4 regions of the Janthinobacterium sp. EB271-G4-7A genome follow, and region 2 is predicted to be linked to each of the others. Evidence: predicted binding sites of a transcription regulator. Region 2 holds the regulator's gene; each other region holds the start of a gene.
The links. Region 2 encodes FNR, which switches genes on or off when oxygen is low (the NO sensors DNR and NnrR bind a similar motif). Its sites were predicted from a motif close to TTGATNNNNATCAA; they were not measured.

Region 1: the regulator FNR is predicted to act here: its motif matches at 2,966-2,979, upstream of IGS58_RS01655 (universal stress protein).
Region 3: the regulator FNR is predicted to act here: its motif matches at 2,221-2,234, upstream of IGS58_RS08150 (OmpW/AlkL family protein).
Region 4: the regulator FNR is predicted to act here: its motif matches at 2,160-2,173, upstream of ubiU (ubiquinone anaerobic biosynthesis protein UbiU).

The regions. Positions count from the first base shown of each region.
Region 1 is NZ_JACYMI010000001.1:345,580-349,755, forward strand. Features, by position in the region: gene IGS58_RS01645 (NADP-dependent malic enzyme) at 1-972, shown strand, start outside; gene IGS58_RS01650 (hypothetical protein) at 1,026-1,895, opposite strand; gene IGS58_RS01655 (universal stress protein) at 1,965-2,801, opposite strand; gene IGS58_RS01660 (HD domain-containing phosphohydrolase) at 3,114-4,127, opposite strand; gene IGS58_RS01665 (MHYT domain-containing protein) at 4,124-4,176, opposite strand, start outside.
Region 2 is NZ_JACYMI010000004.1:360,235-364,410, reverse strand. Features, by position in the region: gene ccoG (cytochrome c oxidase accessory protein CcoG) at 1-1,203, shown strand, start outside; gene IGS58_RS24550 (FixH family protein) at 1,306-1,830, shown strand; gene fnr (fumarate/nitrate reduction transcriptional regulator Fnr) at 1,834-2,592, opposite strand; gene IGS58_RS24540 (response regulator) at 2,842-4,176, shown strand, end outside.
Region 3 is NZ_JACYMI010000001.1:1,777,291-1,781,466, forward strand. Features, by position in the region: gene IGS58_RS08130 (NAD(P)H-dependent oxidoreductase) at 1-61, opposite strand, end outside; gene IGS58_RS08135 (MerR family transcriptional regulator) at 121-486, opposite strand; gene fur (ferric iron uptake transcriptional regulator) at 564-1,004, opposite strand; gene IGS58_RS08145 (LysR family transcriptional regulator) at 1,242-2,138, shown strand; gene IGS58_RS08150 (OmpW/AlkL family protein) at 2,305-2,922, shown strand; gene IGS58_RS08155 (MetQ/NlpA family ABC transporter substrate-binding protein) at 3,011-3,838, opposite strand; gene IGS58_RS08160 (methionine ABC transporter permease) at 3,871-4,176, opposite strand, start outside.
Region 4 is NZ_JACYMI010000001.1:3,857,351-3,861,526, reverse strand. Features, by position in the region: gene IGS58_RS17365 (ribonucleoside triphosphate reductase) at 1-1,540, opposite strand, end outside; gene IGS58_RS17360 (hypothetical protein) at 1,664-2,074, opposite strand; gene ubiU (ubiquinone anaerobic biosynthesis protein UbiU) at 2,237-3,274, shown strand; gene ubiV (ubiquinone anaerobic biosynthesis protein UbiV) at 3,284-4,176, shown strand, end outside.

The DNA.
Region 1 (4,176 bases), on a different contig from region 2:
ACGCCGGCCGAACTCAAACGCATCGTCTACGCCGAAGGCGAAGAAGAGCGCGTGCTGCGCGCCGTGCAAGTGGTGGTCGATGAAAAACTGGCGCGTCCTATCCTGGTCGGCCGTCCGCCCGTGCTCGAAGCGCGCATCCAGAAGTTCGGCTTGCGCCTGAAGCAGGGCGTCGACTTCGACGTCATCAACCCGGACTTCGACGAGCGCTATCGCGATTACTGGAACACGTATTACGCGATGACGAGCCGCAAGGGCGTCACCGAGGAATACGCGAAGCTGGAAATGCGCCGCCGCCACACCCTGATCGGTTCGATGATGATCCACAAGGGCGACGCCGACGGCATGATCTGCGGCACCTTCGGCACCACCCAGCTGCACCTGAAATACATCGACCAGGTGCTGGGCAAGCGCGCCGGCAGCAACGTGTATGCCGCCATGAACGTCCTGATCATGCCGGAACGCCAGCTGGTGATGGTCGATACGCACGTCAATGAAAACCCGGACGCCGAGCAGCTGGCCGAGATCACCATCATGGCCGCCGAAGAGATGACCCGTTTCGGCCTGTCGCCGCGCGCGGCCCTGTTGTCGCACTCGAACTTCGGCTCCAGCGACAGCGCCTCGGCGCAAAAGATGCGCGCCGCCCTGGCCATCATCAAGGAACGCGCGCCGGACCTGGAAATCGACGGCGAAATGCACGGCGATACGGCCCTGGACAGCAAGCTGCGTCAGAAAATCATGCCCAATTCGGCACTGAAGAACGACGCCAACCTGCTCGTCATGCCGAACATCGAATCGGCCAACATCGCCTACAACCTGGTGAAAACGGCGGCCGGCAACGGCATCGCCGTGGGCCCGATCCTGCTCGGTTGCGCCAAGCCCGTGCACATCCTGACGCCATCGGCCACCGTGCGCCGCATCGTCAACATGACGGCGCTGTGCGTCGTTGACGCGGTAGCGCAACGCAAAGCCTAAGTTTTTAGCTGCCGCCTGAAAGCCGCGCCATCCGCAAGGAGGCGCGGCTTTTTTTACATGGGCGGCACGGGCAGGGCTGCGGCGGGCGGATGGCGGCGCAGGTAGTAATGGCGGTACAGCATGATCTCGCCCCATACCAGCAGCAGCGCCGCCAGCGCGAACAGGCCCAGCGTGATCTTGAACGAATTGAAATAGGCGCCGGCTTGCCGTTTGATGGCGTCGATGAAAATCATCGGCACTGACTTGTCGAGTTTGCTGAAGTCGGCATGGCGCGCCACGTCGGTGGTCAGGCGCACGGCCAGATCGGTGCCCAGCGCGGCCAGTTCGCCCGTCGCCTGGCCACGGAAGTTGGCGCCCTTGAGCGCTTCGCCGAGCAGGCCGACCCTGGCGATCAGCTGTTCCTGCAGCACCTGCGTCAGCAGCACGCTGCCGCGGCGCAGAATGAATTCATTGATCCAGCGCGCCTTGCTGCGTTCCCAGTAGCTGCTGGATGTGGGCTGGTAATACATGCCTTGCACGAATGGTTCCAGCAGGCTGCGCACGCTGATGGGCTGGCCCGGGGCGATCAGCTTGACCTGCTGTTCCAGGTAGACGCGCAGCGCCGGCATCTGTGCTTCGACCACGGGCTGCAAGTCGCGCTCGAGGGCCTGGTTGACCACGCGGTGCACGCTGTGCACGGCGCCAAAGCCGGCACCGAGGAGCGGCAGCGCGAGCAGGATCAGCACATAGCTGAGCTTGGCGGCCACATGCCAGGCGCGGGGACGGCGCACCAGCAGGCATTTTCTGGCCAGCTGGTAGCAGATGCCGAGCGCCAGCACGAAGCCGGCCGCGCTGCACAGCAGCATCCACGGCAGGGCGGTCCACAGCAGTTCGCCGCCGAATGGCGCCAGGCTATTGCCCCAATTGACGAGTTGTTGGTTCATGTACATTGCTTTGATATGGATAAACAGGCAAGTATACCCATCGTGCAACGACATGGAGCGCGCTTGGTTTCAGTGCGCCATCAGCACCGGCAAGGTCATCTGGCGCAAGATCGTTTCCGTCACGCCGCCGAGTAAAATTTCGCGGAAGCGCGCGTGGCCGTAGCCGCCCATCACCAGCAGGTCCGCATGCACTTCGGCGGCCATGGCCAGCAGCGCCGCGCCGATGTCGCCCGTGGCGATGGCCGGACGCACTTCGACGGGCACGCCATGGCGGCTCAGGTAGGCGGCGATGTCGGCGCCCGGATGGCGGGCCGGCTGTGCATGGCCGGCCGGCGGGTGCAGCAGGGCCAGCACCACCAGGCGCGCCGCGCGCAAGAGGGGCAGGGCGTGGCCGATGGCGCGCGTCGCTTCCATGCTGCCATCCCAGGCCACCACGACGGTGTTGTCGATCTGCGTGAACTTGCCGCTGCGCGGCACGATCAGCACGGGACGGGCCGCGTTCAGCATCACGTAGGGCACCAGGTCGCTCATGGCGCCGGGCAGCGCTTCGCTGTCGTCGTGCTGGCTCAGCACCGTCAAGTCGCTGTAGCGCGCGCTGACGGCCATGCCGCCATCCTCATCGTCTTCGATCAGGCGCCGTTCCAGCGAGACGGTGCCGGCCTGGCGCGCCAGCGTTTCAAACTGGTCGAGGGCTTGTTCCGCCTGCCCATGCAGGGCGTTGATCTGCGCCGCCACGGCGCTGCCGCGCATGCCGCGGTTGTTTTCCACGTAAAAACGCGACAGGCCCGTCATGGCGGCGCCGATCAGGTGCGCCTGGTGCGCGTGCGCCAGCCGTGCCGCGATGGCGATGCGCTGCGGCGCATGGCGCGACAGGTCGGCGTGGACGAGGATGGATTTATAGGCCATGTTGTCATTCGCTAGTCAGGATGGCAACAAGGCTAGAACGGCAATACGGGCAAGTCCAGCATTGCCTTGCTGGCGGGCGGTTTTCTTGTGCTGGGCTTGATGTGGGTCAAAAAAACACGGGCCATGGCCATCTGCAAGTCCTCAGCCAGGAAATGCTGATCCATTTGATGTGCATCAAAATGTTTGGCCCGTCGCCAGCCATAATGACATTGAACTCCTTGCCTTTCCAGTGGTCTGCATCGGCGCCGGCGCCATCTGTCCGGCACTTCCCTGTGTGACGCAACAACGCTGGCCGTGGCGGGAGTTCATTCTTCAAGCGGGCGCGTGGTGTTCCTCTTTCTCTGCCCAGCGCAGCCGGATGGCGTCGATGGCGGGCAGTTCCTGCACAAACAGCCCGACCAGCCGCGCATCGAAATGGCTGCCTTGTTGCGCTTGCAGATAGCCCACGGCGTCCAGTACCGACCACGCGCGCTTGTACGGGCGCACCGAGGTCAGCGCGTCGAAGACGTCGGCCACGGCGACGATGCGCCCCGCCAGGGGAATCGCTTCGCCCGCCAAGCCGTTCGGGTAGCCGCTGCCATCCCATTTTTCATGGTGCGACAGGGCGATCTCGCGCGCCAGCGCCAGCATGCCGCCTTCGGCATGTTCGCCGATGATGTCGCCGCCGATGCGCGCGTGCGTCTGCATGATGGCCCATTCATCCGCGTCGAGCTTGCCCGGCTTTTGCAGGATGCGATCGGGGATGCCGATCTTGCCCACGTCGTGCATGGGCGCCGCGTGCAGCAGGTCGTCAGCGGCGGCCTCGTCCATGCCGACGGCCACGCCCAGCAGGCGCGCGTAATGGCTCATGCGGATCACGTGCAAGCCCGTTTCATTGTCCTTGTATTCGGCTGCCAGGCCCAGGCGCTGGACGATCTGCAGCCGCGTTTCCTTCAGCTCGTCGATGCGCACCAGCGACAGGTGCGTGCGCACGCGGGCGCGCACGATGGCGGGACTGAGCGGCTTGGTGATGTAATCGACGGCGCCCGCTTCAAAACCACTGAGTTCGTCGCGCATGTCATTCAGGGCCGTGACGAAAATGACGGGAATGGCGGCCGTCAGTGGCGCGGCTTTCAGCTGGCGGCAGGCGTCGTGGCCGCTCATGCCGGGCATCATCACGTCGAGCAGGATCAGGGCCGGGCGTTCCTGCTGCGCCAGTTCCAGTGCCCGCGCGCCATCCTTGGCGAACAGCAGCGCGTAGTCGTTCTGCAATATCTGGCGCAGCAATTGCAAATTGGCCGCCTCGTCGTCGACGACGAGAATCACGGGCCTGGCGGGTGCATTCATGGGGACTCCGGTGCGAAGGTGTGCAGCAAGTCGTGCAAGAGCGACTGCG
Region 2 (4,176 bases):
AAGTTCTACATTTTCGGCGTCGTGCTGTGGCCCCAGGATTTCATCTATCTGGCGGCCCTGCTGATCATCTGTGCGTATTTGTTGTTCCTCGTCACGGCCATTGCCGGGCGGGTGTGGTGCGGGTTCTCCTGCCCGCAAACGGTATACACGGAAATTTTCCTGTGGGTCGAACGCCGCATCGAGGGCACGCGCAGCGCGCGCATGGCCCTCGACAAGCAGGGCCCCTCCGTGCGCAAGGCCTTCAAGAAGACCGCCAAGCACCTGGTATGGGGCGCCATCGCCCTGTGGACGGGCTTTACCTTTGTCGGCTACTTCACGCCGATCAAGGAACTGGCGCAGTCGGTGACCACCCTCAATTTCGGTCCCTGGGAATGGTTCTGGGTCTTGTTCTACAGCCTGGCAACCTACGGCAACGCGGGCTGGCTGCGCGAGCAGGTGTGCAAATACATGTGCCCCTACGCGCGCTTCCAGAGCGCCATGTTCGACCAGGACACCCTGATCATCACCTACGATGCCAAGCGCGGCGAACCACGCGGCGCCATGAGCAAGAAGGCCGGCAACAACGACAAGCTGGGCGATTGCATCGACTGTACCCTGTGCGTGCAGGTGTGTCCGACCGGCATCGATATCCGCAACGGCCTGCAGTATGAATGCATCGGCTGCGCCGCCTGCGTCGATGCCTGCAACAGCGTGATGGACAAGGTCGAGCGGCCGCGTGGCCTGATACGCTACAGCACCGACCATGCGATGGAAAACAACTTCAATTCGAAGCAGATACGTCAGCGCGCCATGCGCCCGCGCGTCTTGATCTACACTTCCATCCTGGCCCTGATCATCATCGCCGTGTGTACGTCGCTGGCCCTGCGCACGCCCCTGAAAATGGACGTGATCCGCGACCGCGGTTCGATGGGGCGCGAAGTCGAAGACGGCATGATCGAAAACGTCTACCGCCTGCAGATCATGAATACGTCCGAGCAAAGCCAGCATTTTAAAATCAGCGCTTCCGGCTTGCCGGGCCTGACCTTGCTGACGCGCGAAGAAGTGACCTTGCAGCCGACGGAAACGCTGGGCTGGCCGATCCGCCTGCGCGTACCGCACGGCGTGGGAGAGAAGGGCTCGAACAAGATTGCGATCGAATTGCAATCGCTGGACGATCCATCGCTGCATGTGCGTGAAAGCGCGGTATTCATCGTGCCACGTTAACAAGGAAAGGCGGACGGGGACCGGGTGCCCTCGCCGCCGCCACGAAGTTGCAGGAAGGCCGGTCCCCATGCGGGGACTGGCTGATTAAACAGGAGAAACACCATGTCCGACAGTCTGAAACTGCAACCCCCCGTTGCACCGTGGTACAAGCATCGCTGGCCATGGCTGCTGATGATCGGTCCCGGCCTGTCCGTGGTCGTCGGCAGCTTCATGGGCTATATCGCGTTTACGCAGCCCGATGCGCTGGTGGTGGGCGATTATTACAAGCAGGGCAAGGCGATCAACCAGGATTTGAAGCGCGACACGATCGCCAGCGACCTGGCCATGGATACGCGCCTGTCATATGACGTGGCTGCAGCGCGCCTCAGTGGTTCCGTGCACAGCTTCGGCAAGGCCTATCAGGCGCCGCTGCAGCTGCACCTGGCGCATGCGACCCTGCCGGAAAAGGATATCAAGCTGCTGGTGCAGCCCGATGCGGCCGGCAATTTTTCCGTAGCACTGCCGATGCTCGAGCGCAGCCGCTGGCAAGTGCTGGTGGAAAACGACAAACGCGAGTGGCGGCTGTCCGGCATCTGGACCTGGCCCCTGCAGCGCAGCATCGCGCTGCACGCGGATGAAGAACTGTAAGTCTTATTTGCAGACGTCCGTGCCGGCCGTAATCGCTTTCAACTTGGCCGGCTGCAGGATTTCGATCTCGCGGTTCGAGACGCGCAGCCAGCCTTCCTTCTTGAATTTCGACAATAAGCGGCTGACGCTTTCGATGGTCAGGCCCAGATAGTTGCCGATTTCCTCGCGCGACATGCGCAGCTGGAAATTGCTGCCCGAATAGCCGCGTGCTTCATAGCGCGATGCCAGGTTGACGATGAAGGCGGCAAAACGCTGGGTCGCCTGCATATTGCCCAGCAATAGCATGACGCTTTGCTCGCGCGTGATTTCCTGGCTCATCATGCGGTGGAAATGACGCAGCAGGGTCGGCATATTGCCCAGCAATTGTTCCAGGCTGGAAAACGGAATTTCACACACTTCGCTGTCTTCCAGCGCCACGGCATTACAGTGGTGGCGGTCGGCGCTGATGGCATCCATGCCCAGCAGTTCACCGGCCATCTGGAAACCCGTCACCTGCTCTTCGCCACCCGGATTGATCTGGTAGGTCTTGAAGTGCCCCAGGCGGATCGCGTACAGGTTCTGGAACGAGTCGCCGATGCGGAACAGCGAGGCCCCGCGCACGATCTTGCGGCGGCGGCCGATGATCTGGTCCAGCCGATCCATGTCGCCCACATCAAGGCCCATCGGCAGGCACAATTGATGCATGCTGCAGGTCGAGCATCGTGCACGCAACGCCTCCACGTTCACGGTGGGCAAGGTTGGAGTGAGGAGCGCTTCAGTCATGTCGGTACCTTTTAGAAAATGCAACAACAAGTTTACTGCATACAGCTGCATACAGGGTTGCCGTATGCCAATTTCACCGTAAATTCGGCGAATAAACGACGTCCAGCCTTTAATTATATGGCAACATCGTCAAAAGCCCATACGGGGCGGGCAATTTGCGCGGCGGCGCTTGCCAAGCTGGGGTATTGATAGGAAAATTCCTGACAGCATTATCTGCCGCCTGTGCCGCCCGGCACTGAAAAGGAAATCATGAAGCCTCTCGGCATTAAAGCAAAAGTCGCGCTGGCCACCAGCCTGACCTCGATCGCCATGATCGCGCTGGTCACCATGATCCAGGTGCAGCACATGCGCGACGACTTCACCCGAGTACTGCTGAGCCAGCAGTCATCGCTGATCAGCCGCACCGCTGCCGAGCTCGACGACAAGCTGGGCATGCTGCTGCAGATTGTCACCCTGACGGCCAGGCAGCAGCCGCCGGAATTGATCGCCCAGCCCGCCCAATTGCGCGAATACTATGCGCGCCGCTCGATGCTGGTGCTGTTCGACGACGTGCTGGTGCTCGACGCGCATGGCGCCATCGTGGCCGACATGCCGGAAGTGACGGGGCGCGCCGGCATCAACGTCGCCGAGCGCGAGTATTTCCAGACCGTCCTGCGCACGCGCCAGCCCATGATTACCGAGCCGATGCTGGGCAAGTCGAGCGGCATGCCCATCGTGCAGATGGTGGCGCCCGTGCTGGCCGCCGATGGCCAGGTGGCCGGCGTGGTGATCGGCGTGCTGCGCCTGTACAAGGACAATCTGCTGGGCCGCCTGCGCTCGGAAAAGATCGGCAAGAGCGGCTATTACTTCATCCTCACGCGCGGCGCCGTGCCGCGCTACGTGCTGCACCCCGATACCAGCCGTTTGCTGCAGCCGCGCAAGCCGAACGCCAACCTGACGACCACCCAGCTGCTGAAGGAGGATGGCGAAGGCAGCATGGTCAGCACCAACAGCCGCGGCATCACGGCCGTCAACAGCTTCAAGCGCCTGAAATCCGTGAACTGGCTGCTGGCCGCCTCGCTGCCCGTCGAGGATGCCTTCGAACCGTTCGATGGCGTGCTGTACCGGCTGGTGCTGTGGAGCATCCTCGCTTCGCTGCTGGCCGCTGCCGTTCTGGGCTGGGTTACCGTGCGCCTGCTGTCGCCGCTGGTGCGCCTGCGCGATACCCTGCTGGCCCTGCGCACCAGCGGCAGCCGTTTCACCCCCGTGCCGGTACAGCAGCGCGACGAGATCGGCGAACTGACGGAAGCGTTCAATGGCCTGATGAGCGAACGCGACCGCCTGCAGCAGGAACTCGAAGCGCGCGCGGCGGAGCTGGAGCAGGAACGCGACCGGGCCGAGGCGGCCAACCGCGCGAAGAGCGATTTCGTGGCCAACATGAGCCATGAAATCCGCACGCCCCTCAATGCCGTGCTGGGCATGGTGTATTTGCTGGGCAATACCAAGCTCGACACGGAACAGCGCAAGTACCTGACCATGGTCAGAGTGGCGGGCCAGTCGCTGCTGGGCATCCTCAACGATGTGCTCGACTATTCGAAGATCGAG
Region 3 (4,176 bases), on a different contig from region 2:
AGCTGTCGCCCGACGGGTGGCCGAGGAGTATCAAAATGCGCTTGGGTGTCGTCTTGGTCATGATGCAGGCTGTCCGTTAAAGAAGAGCTTGCATGCTAAAGCCTGCCCCTGGGGGCAGAGTCAAGCGGCCTCTTGCAGACGCTGCTGCGCCAGGCAGTCGCGGATTTCCGTGTCGATGTCGGCCAATTGCGCATCGATCTGGCGCAGGCGGGCGATATCCTGCCGCACCTGTGCGCGCTTGGCGGCGATGTGCTGCGACAGGGCGGCCCAGTCGGTATCGTCGCCGGCCAGGATGGGCAGCAGTTCGGCCAGGCGGAAGCCCAGGGCCTGCGCCTGGCGTATCAGCCTCACTTGCGCCAGGTCTTGCTGCGTGTAGACGCGGTAGGCGCCCGAGCGGCGCACGTCGCCCAGCAAGCCCAGCGCTTCATAGTGGCGCAAGGCCTTGGGCGAGGTGCCCGCCAGGCGGGCGATTTCTCCGATGTACATGCTGGTCCTTTGTTGAGCTGAGCTGCGGCACGCAGTGTAGCGCAGGTGGCTTGCCAGGCGCTACGCTGCGCGCTGCCTCAGGACGCTTTGCGCGGCGGGACTTTCTTCGCCGTGCACTCGGCGCAGGTGCCGTACAGCGACAGCGCGTGCTCGTGCAGCACGAAGCCCCGCTCTGCGGCGATCTCGTTCTGGCGCAGCTCAATGCCTTCGTCGACGAATTCATCGACCTTGCCGCAGCCCGTGCAGACCAGGTGGTCGTGGTGCTGGCCTTCGTTCAGTTCGAACACGGCGTGGCCCGATTCGAAGTGCCGGCGAAACAAAATGCCCGCTTCGGCAAACTGCATCAGCACGCGGTAGATGGTGGCCAGGCCCACGTCGATTTTTTCGGCCAGCAAGAGTTTGTAGACATCGTCCGCACTCAGGTGCTTGATCGTGCCTTCTTGAAACAGCTGCAGAATCCGCAAGCGGGGGATGGTTACTTTCAAGCCCGATTCACGCAGTTCCCTCAATATATCCATGTCTCCCATTCCTTTTTGTAGTCGCTTGAGCGAGGTAGTGCATTATATCGCAAATGATAATCATTACTATTCTCATTTGTATTGTGCGGAGTGGAAATATTATGCTGGCTAGCCGGCCGGCAGACCAGTGACATCGGCGCAAGCGTCGATTGCGTTGCACGCATCTTGCGTTGCAATTGCAAAACCAACGGTGATATCGCTACACTGTGCAGCAAGGAATAACAATGGGGCAGGAAGATGGACCGATTTGATGCGATGCGCATTTTTACCCGCATCGTCGAACTGCGCAGTTTCACCCAGGCGGCGCATGACCTTGGCTACCCGAAGGCGACCGTCACGCATGCGATCAAGCAGCTTGAAGCGCGGCTGCGCGTGCGCCTGCTGCAGCGGACCACGCGGCAAGTGACGCCCACGCCCGATGGCGAGGCGTATTACCAGCGCTGCGTGCGCCTGCTGGCGGACCTGGAAGAAACGGAAGCCGTGTTCAGTTCGGCGGCCCAGCAGCCGGCCGGCAAGCTGCGCATCGACCTGCACGCGACCCTGGCCATGCATTTCGTCATGCCCGTGCTGGACCAGTTCTGCGCCCGCTATCCGCTGATCGAACTGGAAATCGGTATGGGCGACCGCCTCGTCGACCTGGTGCGCGAAGGCGTCGATTGCGTGCTGCGCGTGGGCGAGCTGGGCGATTCGTCCATGGTGGCGCGCCGCGTGGCGCTGCTGGAGCAGGTGACGTGCGCCAGCCCCGCCTACCTGGCCGCGCACGGCACGCCGGAGACTCTGGCGCAACTGGATGGCCACCGCGCCGTCAATTTCTTTTCCGCCCAGACGGGCAAGGTCTGGCCCTTCGATTTCAAGGTGGGCGGGCAGCGGCACAGCGTGGCCTTGCCGGGCACCGTGTCCGTCAACAGTGCGGACGCATACCACGCCTGTTGCCGCGCGGGCATGGGCTTGATCCAGGCGCCCCGCTACCATCTGGAGCGGGCGCTGGCGGACGGCGACCTGGTGGAAGTGCTGCGGGACTTGCGTCCCGACCCGCTGCCCGTGTCCGTGCTGTATCCCCACCACCGGCAATTGTCGCCCCGTGTGCGTGTGTTTGCCGACTGGGTCGCCAGCCTGTTTGACGGCGTGCATTGATACGTATGCGTGCGCTGCGCTGCCGCATTTTCTTGACCTGGGCAAAGGAAAAAATCCCTCTGATGATGCCATCTAGCACTATTTGATGTGGATCAAAGTTTTTGTTGCACTGCACTCTTAGACTTCGCAGCGTTACTTAACGACATTAACGACAGAGGGAAATAAAATGAAAAAGTCCGCAACTGCAGCAGCAATCGTCCTGGCCGCCATCGGCGCATTCGCCGGCAACGCAATGGCACAGGAAAGCCCATGGCTGGTCCGTGCGCGCGCCGTGCATATCGATCCGGCCAACAAATCTGCTCCCGTTGGTGGCGTCGGCGCATCCGACCTGATTCACGTCAGCAGCAAGACGATTCCTGAAATCGATATTTCCTACTTCTTCACGCCAAATATCGCTGCCGAGCTGATCCTGACGTATCCGCAAAAGCATGACGTCACCTTGTCCGGCACGAAGATCGGCAGCTTCAAGCATTTGCCGCCGACCCTGTCGCTGCAATACCACTTCATGCCTGAAAAACAGTTCAGCCCATACGTGGGTGCGGGCGTGAACTACACGAATATCTCGGACGTGAAATTGCTGAACGGCGCCGGCCGCCTGGAACATGACAGCTGGGGCTTCTCGCTGCAAGCCGGTGTCGATTACAAACTGGACAAAAACTGGTCCTTGAACTTCGACATCAAGAAAGTGCAGATCCGCAGCGACGTATTGGCCGGTGGCGCCAAGATCAGCGAAGTCAAGGTGGATCCGCTCCTGATCGGCGTCGGTGTGGGTTACCGTTTCTAAGCATGGAATGACGGCGTCCACGCGGCGCGGGCAATAAAAAAACGGCCAGGTGTGAACCTGGCCGTTTTTTTGCGTGCAGCGCTTTGCTTTATTTTTTCAGCGTCTTTTCCAGCGCCAGCTGGTAGTCCGTCTTTTCGTAGCCGGCCAGGTATTTGTTCGTCGCGTCGAGGAAGGCGCGCGAGCGGTAGGCCGCTTCCAGGTCCTTGACCCATGGCTTGGCCTTGTCGGCCGTGCGGATGGCGACCAGGTTGATGTAGCTGTCCGAGATCTTTTCCACGGCGAGGGCCGACGTCAGCTTCATGCCGGCGGCCAGGGCGAAGTTACCGTTGACAAAAGCGTAGTCGGCGTCGGCCAGCGAACGTGGCAGCTGCGCCGCTTCCAGCGGCACCAGTTTCAGCTTCTTCGGGTTTTCCAGCACGTCGCGCTCTGAAGCGCGCAGCGGATCGACGTTCGGTTTGAGCTTGATCCAGCCCATCTTGGCCAGCATCACCAGCGCGCGCGCCTGGTTGGTCGGATCGTTCGGCATGGTGATGGTGGCGCCGTTCTTCACGTCGGCCAAGGACTTTTGCTTGCCGCCGTACAGGCCGATCGGCATGGTCGGCACGGTGATCAATGAGCTCAGTGGCAGCTTGTTATCGGTGGCGAACTTGGTCAGATAGACGATGTGCTGGAATACGTTGGCGTCCAGCGAACCTTCGGCCAGCGCGTAGTTCGGCTGCACGTAGTCGTTGAATTCCACGATCTTGACCTTGTAGCCCTGTTTTTCCAGGATAGGCTTGATGCCCAGCTTCAGCTGGTCCGAATACGGGCCGGAGCTGGTGCCGATGACGAGTTCTTTCGGGTCCTTGGCGTGGGCGGCGGTGGCGAAGGCCAGGCTGGCGGCGGCCAGGAGCAGGTTGCGGCGAATGTGGTTCATGCTTTTCCTTGTACTGAAATACTGAATATGAATTAACGTTTGTCGAGGCGCTTGGCGATGCGCGTGCCGGCGAACTGGATGGTTTGCACCAGCACGATCAGGATGGCCACGGTGGCGACCATGATGTCCGTCTCGAAGCGGTAGTAGCCGTAGCGGATGGCCAGGTCGCCGATACCGCCGCCGCCCACCACGCCGGCCACGGCCGAATACGACAGGAAGCTGATCGACAGCACGGTCAGGGCCAGCACCAGGCCGGAGCGCGCCTCCACCAGCAGCACGCGGAAGATGATCTGCATTTCCGACGCGCCCATGGCGTGCGCCGCTTCGATCACGCCGCG
Region 4 (4,176 bases), on a different contig from region 2:
CTTCCGTCATGTACAGGTGCAGTACCGTGCCGCCCGTGTACTTGCGCTGCAGCGCGTCCTGCAATTCCAGCGCCTCGAACGGGTCGTCCGTATGGCCGACGGGCAGCTGCGACGAATTCGTGTAGTACGGGTTGTCGACCGTGCCCGCCTGCAGGATGGCGGGGAAGCGCTTGCGGTCTTCGCGGGCGAAGCGGTAGGTCGTGCCTTCGGCCGGCGTCGCTTCCAGGTTGTACATATGGCCCGTCTCTTCCTGGAATTGCACCATGCGGGCGCGCACGTGGTCGAGCAGGCGCACGGCCAGCGCATGGCCTGCTGGCGCCGTGATGTCGTAGGCGTCGCCGCTGAAATTGCGGATCATTTCGTTGATGCCGTTCACGCCCAGGGTGGAGAAGTGGTTGCGCAGGGTGCCAAGGTAGCGCTTCGTGTACGGGAACAGGCCTTGCTGCATCAGTTCCTCGATGGTGCGGCGCTTGATTTCCAGGCTCGTCTTGCCCAGTTCCAGCAGGCGGTCCAGGTCCGCCATCAGGGCTGGCTCGTCGCCGCGCCATCGGTGGCCCAGGCGCGCGCAGTTGATCGTCACCACGCCCAGGGAACCCGTCTGCTCGGCGGAACCGAACAGGCCGTTGCCCCGTTTCAGCAGTTCGCGCAAGTCCAGCTGCAAGCGGCAGCACATGGAGCGGATCATGTTCGGCTTGAGTTCCGAATTGATGAAGTTCTGGAAGTAGGGCAGGCCGTAGCGGGCCGTCATTTCGAACAGACGCTCCGCGTTTTCGCTATGCCAGTCGAAATCCTCGGTGATGTTATAGGTGGGGATGGGGAAGGTGAAGACCCTGCCCTTGGCGTCGCCCGCCATCATGATCTCGATGTAGGCGCGGTTGATCATGTCCATTTCCGCCTGCAGCTCGCCATAGCTGAAGTCCATCTCCTGGCCGGCGATGACGGGAATCTGCTCGCGCAGGTCGTCCGGGCAGACCCAGTCGAAGGTGAGGTTGGTGAACGGCGTCTGCGTGCCCCAGCGCGACGGCACGTTGAGGTTGAAGATCAGCTCCTGCATGTACTGGCGCACGTCTTCGTAGCGCAGGCTGTCCTTGCGGATGTAGGGTGCCATGTAGGTGTCGAAGGAGCTGAACGCCTGCGCGCCGGCCCACTCGTTTTGCAGGGTGCCGAGAAAATTGACGATCTGGCCGATGGCGCTCGACATGTGCTTGGGCGGACCGGATTCGATCTTGCCCGGCACGCCGTTCAAGCCTTCGTGCAGCAGGGTGCGCAGCGACCAGCCGGCGCAATAGCCGGCCAGCATGTCGAGGTCGTGGATGTGCAGCGCCGCTTCGCGGTGCGCCGCGCCCACTTCCGGCGGATATACCTGGTCCAGCCAGTAGTTGGCGATGACCTTGCCCGATACATTGAGTATCAGGCCGCCCAGCGAGTAGCCCTGGTTGGCGTTGGCGTTGACACGCCAGTCGCGCCGCTCCAGGTATTCATTGATGGACGCGGCGACATCGACCTGGCCGCGTGTGGGGGAAACTGCATTTGTCGTCATGAAACCTCCAGTAAACACAACATGCGGTGTTTTTATGGAGATTAATCACTAAATATAGTGACGTCAAAGGGCGCGTGCTGTTGCGTGACGAATCCTTGATGCAGGTGAAAAAAGCGCCCCCGTTTACTTTTTCGCGCGGCCCTGGCGCAGGATGACGCGGCTCAGGCCAAAGTACGCGGCGGCGCAGACGGCGATGCTGATAGTGGAGGCGGGCAGCACGTGCGCCCAGATTTCCAGCGGCGAGAAGGTGCTCCAGCTGGCGACGCGGATATCGAAGGTGACGTAGTTCGCCAGCAGCCAGTAGACGGCCAGCAGGCCCGTGCTGATGGCGATCTGGCGCGGCACCGGCATGGCGCGGCGCGCGAAGACGGCTTGCAGGAACAGCAGCAGCACGCCCGGATACGCGCCCAGTATCTCGGGCGACAGGATGGAGAGCTTTTCTTCGACATAGCCGTCGGCGGGCGCGGCCCACTGTACTTGCAGCACGGTGAGGAACAGGGTGAGCAGGAAGATCAGCAGCGGTTTGCGGGGCATGGCGGGCAATCGAAGAGGGAGAAAAGTGGGGCATTTTACAGCCAGGTCAAGCAAGTTGAACGCGCGCCAGCCATGCATGCATTCCTTCACCTGCGTCAAGGACTGGCCAGCATGGGCGGGGCTATAGTCTGCACCCTGAGCCGATACAGGACTGTGAATATCATGATGCTTGAATCAACCACCGCCACCCGCGTGGCCGGACCGCTGGAACTGGTCTGCCCCGCCGGCAGCCTGCCCGCCTTGAAAGCAGCCGTCGACAATGGCGCCGACACCGTTTACCTGGGCTTTCGCGACGCCACCAATGCGCGCAATTTCGCCGGCCTCAATTTCGACGAGAAGGCCATCGCCGAGGGCGTGCGCTATGCCCACCAATATGGGCGCAAGGTGCTGCTGGCGCTGAATACCTATCCGCAGCCGCACAACTGGGCCGTGTGGCGCAGCGCCATCGACCGCGCCGCGCAGGCCGGCATCGACGCCATGATCGTGGCCGATCCTGGCCTGATGGCCTACGCAAGTGAGCATCACCCGCAGCTGCGCCTGCACCTTTCCGTGCAGGGCTCGGCCACCAACTACGAAGCCATCAATTTTTACCATGAGCACTTCGGCATCGCCCGCGCCGTGCTGCCGCGCGTGCTGTCGATGGCGCAGGTGGAGCAACTGATCGCCAAGACGGAAGTCGAGATCGAGGTCTTCGGTTTCGGCTCCCTGTGCGTGATGGTCGAAGGACGTTGCGCGCTGTCGTCGTATGCGACGGGCGAGGCGCCGAATACCCATGGCGTGTGCTCGCCGGCGAAATCCGTGCGTTGGCTGGAAACGCCGAACGGCCTCGAATCGCGCCTGAACGGCGTGCTGATCGACCGCTATGCGCCCGGCGAAAACGCCAGCTATCCGACCCTGTGCAAGGGCCGTTTCGAAGTCAATGACGAAGAGTATTACGCCATCGAGGAGCCGGCCAGCCTGAATACCCTGGCGCTGCTGCCGCAACTGATCGCCATGGGCGTGCGGGCCGTGAAGATCGAAGGGCGCCAGCGCAGCCCCGCCTACGTGGCGCAGGTGACGCGCGTGTGGCGCGAGGCGATCGACGCCTGCCGCGAAGGCAATGCGCGCTACGCCGTCAAGCCGGGCTGGATGGCGGCCATGGACAAGCTGGCCGAAGGCCAGCAGCACACATTAGGTGCTTACCACAGATCTTGGAAATAGAGGATGAACATGCTGAAGCTCTCACTGGGCCCCTTGCTGTACTACTGGCCGCGTGCCACCGTCTTCGAGTTTTACCAGCAGATCGCCGGCACCGCCGTCGATATCGTGTACCTGGGCGAAACCGTCTGCTCGCGCCGGCATGAGGTGCGCCTGGCCGACTGGCTCGATATCGCCGACATGCTGGCCGCCGCCGGCAAGGAAGTGGTGCTGTCGACGCAGGCGCTGATCGAGGCGGGCGCCGAACTGGCGACCCTGCGCCGCATCACGGGCAATGGCCGCTATGGCGTCGAGGCCAACGACATGGGCGCCGTGCACTGCATGGAAAAGGGTACGTCCTTCGTCGCCGGTCCCCATTTGAACCTGTTCAATGGCCCCAGCCTGCAATTGCTGGCGCGCCTGGGTGCACGGCGCTGGGTGATGCCGCTGGAAATGGGGCAGACGGCGCTGGCCGAGATGCAGCGCCAGAAGCCGGAAGGGCTGGAGACGGAAGTCTTCGCCTACGGCCGCATGCCGCTGGCGTTTTCCGCGCGCTGCTTCACGGCGCGCAACCGCAACCTGCCGAAGGACGATTGCGGCTACAGCTGCCTGGAAGAGCCGGACGGCCTGCTGCTGCGCACGCGCGACGAAGTGCCATTCCTGGTACTGAATGGCACGCAGACGCAGTCGGCGCTGGTCTACAACCTGGTGCGAGAACTCGACGCCATGCGCGACATGGGCGTGGTGGTGGCGCGCATCAGCCCGCAAGCCATGCATACGGAACAAGTCATCGCCATCTTTGACCGCGCCCGCCGTGGCCAGGTCAGCGGCATCGGCGCCCAGGCCCAGCTGGCGGCCTGCCAGCCGGCCGGCGCCTGCGACGGCTACTGGCACGGCCAGCCCGGCATGGAACAGCACGCCCCACA